DNA from 2 places in the Pedobacter sp. Leaf132 genome. Region 2 is predicted to be linked to the other one. Evidence: riboswitches for the same ligand, from Rfam matches in the RefSeq annotation. Region 2 holds a riboswitch; the other holds the start of a gene.
What was found. A riboswitch is a leader RNA that binds a small molecule or an ion and turns the genes downstream of it on or off. The one in region 2 is predicted to bind thiamine pyrophosphate.
Positions count from the first base shown of each region.

Region 1 (4,508 bases), on a different contig from region 2:
TTATTAACCAATAAGCCCAGGTTTACATTTTTAACACCGGCAAATTTAAAATTATAACCTAAACGAGCGTTGTTAACCCAGTATCCGTTAATGGTTCTATCGTTATTTTGGGTATTATCTAAATATTGCTTGCTTACATATTTACTCTGTAGTGCAATGGCAAAACCTTTAATTGGTTTGTATACAATTTCACCAAAAAGCACTGCAGCAGGCGAATAAGAAATATCTGTTAATTCATAATTATTTACAACCTGGCCACCATTATCATAATCATCGTAATACTCAATAAAGTTTTTTATTTTATTTCTGCTAAAAGCAGCATTCGCATTTAAAGCAAAAAATTTATTAAATGTGTATGAACCATCCAGTTCGATACCTAAACGATAACTGTTATCGACATTTTGGCGATAATTACCTCCGGTATCATTAATCTTTCCGGTTACAACGAGCTGATTTTTGTAAAACATACCATAAGCATTGGCGCCTAAATTAAGCTTACTGTTTTTAAAGCGATAGCCCAACTCTAAATCGTTCAATTGCTCTGCTTTAGGGAATGTTCCGGCTGCGGCATCCGTATAATCATCGCGATTTGGTTCCTTATTGGCCACACTAAAAGACACATACAAATTGCTTTCTGTATTGATGAAATAAGTTGCCCCGATTTTGGGATTAAAGAAATTTAGCTTATCATTTATAGATAAAAAGTTCAGCTTATTCTCAGTTCCTAAAATATCGTAATACACACGGCGGTATTGTAAATCGGCGAATAAACTCAAAGCCTCAACCGGACTGTAATTCACTTTGCCATAGATGTTAAAGTCGGTTTTGAAACCATCGTTATCATAATAATGCCTGTCTATATTTCCATTAGATGCGTATTGCGCCCAGATAATTTGTCCGAAATGCGCACCCTTGTATTCGTTGTATGCACCACCAACCGTAAAATTTAGGTTTTTTTGAGGCACATAATTAAATGAATAGGTTGCGCCATAAAAATCGTTGTCTAACCAACGGCGACGGATTAAATCTGTACGTGAAATTGTTGTGCCGCCAATTACTACCGGATTTAAACCATAGTCGCTTAATCGGTTGTTTGCTCTGTATTCTTCGTAATAACCTTCGCCCTGAGTATAATGTAATGCACCATTAAACGAAAACTTATCGGTAAGTTGCCTTGCGTAAATCAATTGATAATGATTTTGCCAATAATTATCGGTTTGATTATTATAGGTAAAGCTATTGTACGTTCTGCCGGAGTTTAAAAGATTGGCTGCATCATCCGCGTTCAGTTCATTTCTAGCAATGTAAGACTGCATACCGGCAACATCATTATTTAACCTCGATTCTGGAATACCGTTCCACGATTGATAGGTTTTTTCTGCGCCAGCAAAAACATTTATACGAAGCAAATCTTTATTACCATGGTACGCACCAGATAAAAAGTAAGATTTCAGCAATGAAGAACCTCTATCAACATAACCATCAGAACTAATTCTGGATAAGCGCCCATCGAAACTAAAGCGATTGTTAATTAAGCCTGTACCCACTTTTACTGTATTTTTCCAGGTGTCGAAGCTGCCGTAGGTGTTGTTTAATTCGGCATAAGGTTCCATTTCGCTGCCTGTAGTTTGAATGTTTAAACTCGCACCAAATGCACCTGCGCCATTTGTAGATGTACCCACGCCACGCTGAATCTGTATGTTATCTACAGATGAAGCAAAATCAGGCATGTTAACGTAAAATGTACCCTGACTTTCACTATCGTTAATTGGAATGCCATTAACCGTAACATTTATCCGGCTGTTATCGCTACCGCGGATGCGGATACCGGTATAGCCAACACCTGCGCCAGCGTCAGAATTTACTACAACACCTGGCGTGTTTTGCAAAATAAAAGGTAAATCCTGCCCGAAGTTATTCTCCTGAATTTCGGCTTTGCTTACGTTTTTATAAGTAGTTGCCGATTTTTCGTTTGCCCTCGTTGCCCTAACCACAACTTCTTCGGCAAGAAAACTTTGAGCAGATAACGTAAAGTTTAAATTTAGGTTTTGGTTTAAATCAACTACATTTTCTGTTGATTTATAGCCGAGGTAACTCGCAGAAATCACATGTTTTCCGCTCGATAAATTTCCAATGGTAAAATTTCCATTTTCATCGGCAGATACCGTGATTTTTGAGTTTTTAACCTTGATTGTTGCGCCTGGTAAGGCTTTTTGATTGTTGTCTGTAACTTTACCCGTAACAGAAAATTGTGCCAATGCAAAAAATGGCAGCATTGCAGTTAAAACCGCAAAAAGTAGTTTTTTCAATGTTTTTGTTTTTTAGTTAAACCCATCGGAAATAGGGGTACTCCCGATTTCAGTTAAACTTCCATAACTCCAATCCCTACGCCGGCATTACCCGGATCAGGTGCATTTAAAGTTCTAAGTTGTAGGTTCTAAGTTTTAAGTCGCTCAACTTATTACTTATAACGTTTAACTTAAAACATTAAAATGGGTATGATCTCAGCCCGTTTTTGTGTTATTTAAAACAAGGCACCCCTAATGATGTGGCAAATGTAGAAAAATATGTTAATTATTGTTCAAAATACGCTCGTCTTTTTTTAAAAAAGCAATTTTAGTGGTTCTTCGGTTTCGATAGTCTTGCTTTTTGCTGCAACTTTTTTTATCTCTTGTTATTTGAGGAACGAAGAATCTGCTTCATCGGTTGCGGATGCTTCCTGCCTCAGCATGACAGTATATTAAAGTTTAGCTGCAACAAAAAGATTTCAGCGTCAATCAGGCTTTTCTTACATTAAACTGCGCAACTATTTTTGCCTCCTAAACCCCTGCCTTCGGCAGGCAGGCGACCATAGCGAGATGTCCCCAACTTTTCGGTGGGGCAGAAGCGGGGGCGGGAAGAAATTAACCTAATTTGTATGGGCAGTGCTTTCCAAAATCTATAATGCTAAAAATTTATCAATAGCGTTAATAGCGTTCTGTTCGCGTTCCTCGCCCAAACCATTTATAACTTTATAATTTGCGTTCAAAGCCTTTAATTCTTTATGCCAAATTTTCATAAAATATTCTCGCTGGTTGGGGAAGTCCCGTAGCGGATCATCCTGCCAGGGCAAATCTATATCCATTAAAAGGTATAAATCATACGGTCTTTCGGGTAAGGCATCGGTAACAATTTGCGGCGTTTCACCAAGCATTTCATCACTCCATATTTTTACTGTTATAAATGTGGTATCGCAGATGATGAAATCATTTTTTGTGATGTTTAGGATGGCATCTTCAAGAGAAATTTGCCCATAGTACATATTCAGCTCATCTTGTAAAGTATATGGCGCTTCGAGGTTGGCACAATAATAACGGGCATATTCTGGTACCCACGATACATTATAGTACTTAGATAAATATTTCGACATGGTCGATTTTCCGGTGCTTTCCGGGCCAACTATTGCTATCTTTTTAATTTTCTTGTTCACGATATTTTTTTCTCCAATCCCGATAGCCATTATAGGCGATAATAATTAGTACAAAATATAATATTGCACTTAAATTTAAATGCTTGTAAATAAATAATGGTACATAACAAGCATTTGCAAAAACCCATAAAAGCCAGTTCTGTAATACTTTTCTCGTTAACAAAATTTGTGCTACAAAGCTTATTGATGTGCAAAAACCATCGGCATAAGGCACTGTACTATTGGTGTAGTTTGCCATAAACCACCCTAACAGTACGCTAAGGCCAGTTATGAATAAAATGGCAAGAAACCAACCTTTGGGCTTGAGTGTTGTAATTGGTTTTTGAATTTCCTCTTTTTTGCTGAGCCAATAATACCAGCCATAAACTCCGGTAAACAAAAAATAGACTTGTAAAGTCATGTCGCCATACATAGCTTCTCTAAAAAACAAGAAGCCATAGCAAGTAACACTTATTAATGATATTGGCCAATTCCAAATGCTCTCTTTGGCTGCAAGATAGATGCAAATAAAGCCTGTAATTACAGCAAACCATTCTAGAATTGATGTTTGTATAAATTGGTTAATCAAAAAATCGAAGAAAGAGGTTGTGGCAATTGTCATGTATTTCAAAAATAGAAACAAAAACCACATTAAAGAAAAAATCCGGTCGAGGAGGGCTCCTCTGACCGGATAATAAACCAAACAAACTATTTATGAAGAAATCCTCTTTTGCGGGTAACTAAGCCGCTGAGGAAGCTTTAGATCGAACTCTAAAGTATTTACAAAACGCAAATACGATGAGCTTATTACAAGATTGTTGCCAATAGTATTCATTTCAGTCATTCGTGACTTAAACATGACTGCCCAATTAAAATCAAATTAAAAAAGACTATAATGGCAATAAATTCTTCATCAATTGTAGTGTGAGGTACATATTTCCATGTACAAGATTTGGTACAGTGTTTAAATTATAATGCATTATTATAAACTTTTTAGTGTTTTTAAGCGTTTGTATTTAACATAATTTAACTTTTTAAAAATTTGGCGAATCTTAATTTG
Region 1 covers NZ_CAKLBO010000004.1:340,721-345,228, reverse strand. Annotated here, with positions in the region: gene LUA86_RS10735 (TonB-dependent receptor) at 1-2,309, opposite strand, end outside; TPP riboswitch at 2,366-2,502, opposite strand; gene LUA86_RS10730 (AAA family ATPase) at 2,939-3,469, opposite strand; gene pnuC (nicotinamide riboside transporter PnuC) at 3,453-4,070, opposite strand.
Region 1: it holds a riboswitch for thiamine pyrophosphate, as region 2 does, so the genes downstream of both, LUA86_RS10735 (TonB-dependent receptor) here and pnuC (nicotinamide riboside transporter PnuC) in region 2, are expected to answer to the same signal.

Region 2 (4,508 bases):
GCTAATCGATAAACCGATGAGTAGCATTACCCGTTTTGATGTGAAAAAGGCCGATGAGCAAATGAAAAACCTTGAAGATGAAATTAAGGTTGTAAAAAACCATTTGAAACATCTTACTGATTATGCTATTGCCTGGTTTCAAAAGTTAAAAGATAAATACGGAAAAGGCAGAGAACGTAAAACCGAAATTAGGTTATTTGATAGGGTTGAGGCAGCGAAAGTTGCACTTGCAAATATTAAATTATACATGAACCGGGAAGATGGTTTTATTGGTTCGGGTTTACGCAAGGATGAATTTGTTGCAGATTGCTCTGATATTGATGAAATTATAGTTTTCCGTGAGGATGGGAAATGTATAATTACTAAAGTGGCCGATAAAACTTTTGTGGGCAAAGGTATTATCCATGCCCAGGTTTTTAAGAAAAACGACGAGCGAACTGTTTACAACATGATTTATAAAGATGGTTCGAGTGGAACATCTTATATAAAACGTTTTGCGGTAGTTGGCGTAACACGAGATAAAGAATACGATTTAACTAAAGGCTCAAAAGGGTCGAAGGTTTTATATTTTACTGCCAATCCAAATGGCGAAGCTGAGGTTGTGAACGTTGCCTTAAAACCGCATTCAAAACTTCGTAAGCTACAATTCGATCAGGATTTTGCAGAAGTTGCCATAAAAGGTCGTGGTTCGCAAGGAAATATTATTTCTAAATATCCGGTTAAAAAAATCATACTTAAAAGTAAAGGTGTTTCTACCTTATCAGGATTAAAAATTTGGTATGATGATTTACTAAAGCGCTTGAATGTTGATGGAAGAGGCAAATATTTGGGTGAATTTGATGGTGATGATAAAATCCTTCAGGTACATAAAGAGGGATATTACGAGTTAAGTTCGTTTGAATTAAGCAACCATTTCGATGATGGCTTAATCTTGATAGAAAAATTTAATGCTGAAAAGGTTTTCGCTGCTGTACATTTTGATGGCAAAGCACAAAATTATTTTGTAAAGCGTTTTGTTTTTGAATCGCAGTCTGTAGGTAAAAAAGTACCTTTTATAAGCGAGGAGCCAAAATCAAGATTGTTGTTTTTAACATCCAATCCGCTTTCTAAAATTATTGTTGAAGTTTTAAAAGGGAAAACCCAAATTCCTGAAACTTTAGATTTATTGCTGGCAGATTTGATTGATGTTAAAGGTTTAAAGGCAAACGGAAATCGTTTATCGCCGCACGATGTTCAAAAAGTGGTTTTGGATGAACCAGCAACTGAAACTGAGCAGTCTGACGATGATCAGGAAGATGAAGGCGGTGAACCGACTGATGAGCAAACAGATGAAATTGAAATTGCTGAAGAAATAATAGTTGTGGATGTTAAAACCGAAGAAGTAGGCGAATCTACCGAAGCAACACCACCACCTGTGAAACCAAAGTTTGAGCGTAAAGTTGAGCCGGAGCTTAAGGAAGAAAAACCGGTTAAAGTAGAGCCGGTTATAGAAAAACCTGTAGAAACGATAAAACCTGAGCCGGTAAAACCTGAAATTTCTAAAGCTGAAGAGAAACCAAAACCAGTAGAAAAGCCTGCAAAGAAAGTAGATTTCGAAATCACTAACCCAAACGATATTGAGATTGATGATAAAGGACAATTGGGATTGTTTTAAATAATTAATTAGATATCGTTTTAAAACCTATATTTGCCATACTCAAAGGGGTGCTTTTTGAAAATGCATTGTCTGTTGCAATCAAAAGGCTGAGATTACACCCATTTAAGAGGTTTAAGGCATAGGAGTTAAGGTTTAGGGTTTTTATCCTTTACTTTATAACTCAAGCCTTTTACCTTTTAATGCACCTGATTCGGATAATGCCGACGTAGGGAAGAGGTTAAAGCTATTGCTGTTTCGCCCCTGAAAACAGTTTTCAATTATTTTATATTTTTTTGATTCATCAGCTTGGAGCTAGATTTCTGCTGTAAATCAAATTATTTAACATGTGTTGTAAATGAATTTTCAGGATTGGTTTAAACTTTTTGTTGAGCAAATTGCAAATACATCTATAGTGGAGTGGTTTGCGGTAGGTTTTGGGGTTTCAGAAGTATTATTGGCTAAAAAAAATAATATCTGGTTATACCCAACCGGCATAATTTCTATCTTGTTATCGATGTTTCTTTTGCTAAATGTAAAACTTTATGCAGAAATGTTGCTGAGCATTTATTATCTTATAATGAGTGTTTATGGATGGATAATCTGGAAAAAACGAAAAGAAGAAGGCGAAAATCAGGTATCCTGGAGCTCAAAAAGAGATTTAACGATAGCTGTATTAATTTCAACTGTTGGCTTTGCCGTCTTTTATTTCGCATTGCGAAATCATACTGATTCTGACGTACCAATTTTAGATGCCTTTGTTTCGGCAACGGCTTGGGCAGGAATGTGGCTTTTGGCAAAACGAAAAATAGAAAATTGGATTTTTCTAAATATTTCCAATATCGTAGCTATCCCGCTTTTATTTCATAAAAAACTTCCTTTAATGGCTTGTTTAACTATCTTTTTGTTCGTGGTAGCCATATTTGGTTTTTTCGATTGGAAAAAAATTATCAATAAAAACAAATTAAAAGCTGGGGTATAATGGAAACTTTGACGAATACATACTGGCAAAAAACAGTTGCAGAATTTGCCGCTCAATCAGAAAAAATCGGTGAACTCCATCCCGAAATTTTAGCGATTGCTTATCAGGAAAATTGGTTTAAACTATTTGTACCGGAAGCTTACGGTGGTGCAGGTAAGAAACTTCCAGAAATTTTAAGGTTAGAAGAAGCGCTTGCTTATGCAGATGGTAGTTTAGGCTGGACCATCACCCTTTGTGCAGGAGCGGCATGGTTTGCAGGTTTTTTAAATCCCGAACTGGCTCTAGAAGTTTTTGCTGATAAAGCAGTTTGCTTCGCCGGGAGTGGAGCAGTTGATGGCACAGCAGTTAAAATAGAAAATGGATATTTATTAAAAGGGCATTGGAAATATGCCAGTGGCGCTTTGCATGCTACCGTTTTTACAGCAAATTGTATCATTAAAAATCAAGATGGTACAGATGTTTTAGATGAAGATGGCAACCCAAAAATTATGTCTTTCATCTTAAAGAAAGATGAGGTTCAAATTTTATCAGGATGGTCTTACTTTGGCTTAGTTGCAACTGGTAGTCATGCTTTTGAGGTTAATAATTTAGAAGTTCCAGCAAACCGAACTTTTAAAATAAACAACGATATCAAATTTGATGAAGCTGGATTTGATTATCCATTTTTACAGTTAGCAGAAACTACACTTGTAGTAAATACTTTAGGCATGACAAATCATTTTATTGATTTGGTTGAGGAAGCTTTTCTTACAAGAAGCGGATTAAAAAGATATTCTGAGAAACAGCTTTTGTTCTTTAAATCAGAATTAAAAGCTTGTAAGGAGGATGTTGAAGAACTTCGATTTAACTTTTATAAAACTTTTGATGAATCGTGGGATGAATTACAGGTAAATCATTCTATTTCTAGCAATACTTTAGATAATTTGAGCTATGTAAGCCGTAAACTTGCCCACACCTGTTGGAGGGTTGTCGCCAAGTTATATCCATACGCTGGCTTGGAGGCTGCAAAAAAGGAAACTGAAATTAACAGAGTTTGGCGAGATATTCATACTGCCAGTCAGCATGCTTTATTAACTTTTATTGATTAATGCGATACCGTTTCTGGCTTAATATTATCCTTAAAATCTTTAAGTAGTTTGTCTAATTTTGGCTGGATAACAAAAGCACAGTATGGCTTACCTGCGTTTTTTGTAAAATAATTTTGATGATAATCTTCCGCCTCGTAAAAATCAGTTGCTAATGAGAGTTCAGTAATTATGGGCTTCTTAAATATATTTTCTTTGGTTAATTTATTTATAATTTCTTCAGCTTGTAGTTTTTGTTCATCACTGTTGTAAAAAATTATGGAGCGGTATTGAGCGCCGATGTCATTACCTTGCCTATTGAGCGATGTTGGCGTATGGGTTTTAAAAAACACCAGCAGTAATTCTTTAAAAGAAATGACATTTTCATCAAATTCAATTTGAATAACTTCGGCATGTCCGGTGTCACCATTAGAAATTTCCATATAAGTTGGGTGTTTTAAATTACCACCCATGTATCCAGAAACTATCCGTTCTACACCGTTTAATGTTTGAAATACAGCTTCAGTACACCAAAAGCACCCGCCGCCAAAAATTGCTGTTTGCATAGTTAATAAACGTAATCTTTTATAAAATGGTTTTACTATGCAAAGGAAAAGCGCCCATGCTTTGGCTATGGGGGCTCCGGTTATATCTTTCTGTCTTTCATCTTCTTTAACTCTTCCTGAAGATGTTTGCTATCTCGATTTTCTGCTTTAGATTTTTCTATTGCGAGTTTTTGATTTTTAATTGCTTCCTCATAAAATTCCAAACGGTATAAAATGTGAGCGAGTGTATCATAATATCCACTTATAGGATTTAATTCTATAGA
Region 2 covers NZ_CAKLBO010000006.1:196,842-201,349, reverse strand. Annotated here, with positions in the region: gene LUA86_RS13145 (DNA gyrase/topoisomerase IV subunit A) at 1-1,654, shown strand, start outside; TPP riboswitch at 1,691-1,886, shown strand; gene pnuC (nicotinamide riboside transporter PnuC) at 1,992-2,615, shown strand; gene LUA86_RS13135 (acyl-CoA dehydrogenase family protein) at 2,615-3,703, shown strand; gene msrA (peptide-methionine (S)-S-oxide reductase MsrA) at 3,700-4,245, opposite strand; gene LUA86_RS13125 (hypothetical protein) at 4,326-4,508, opposite strand, start outside.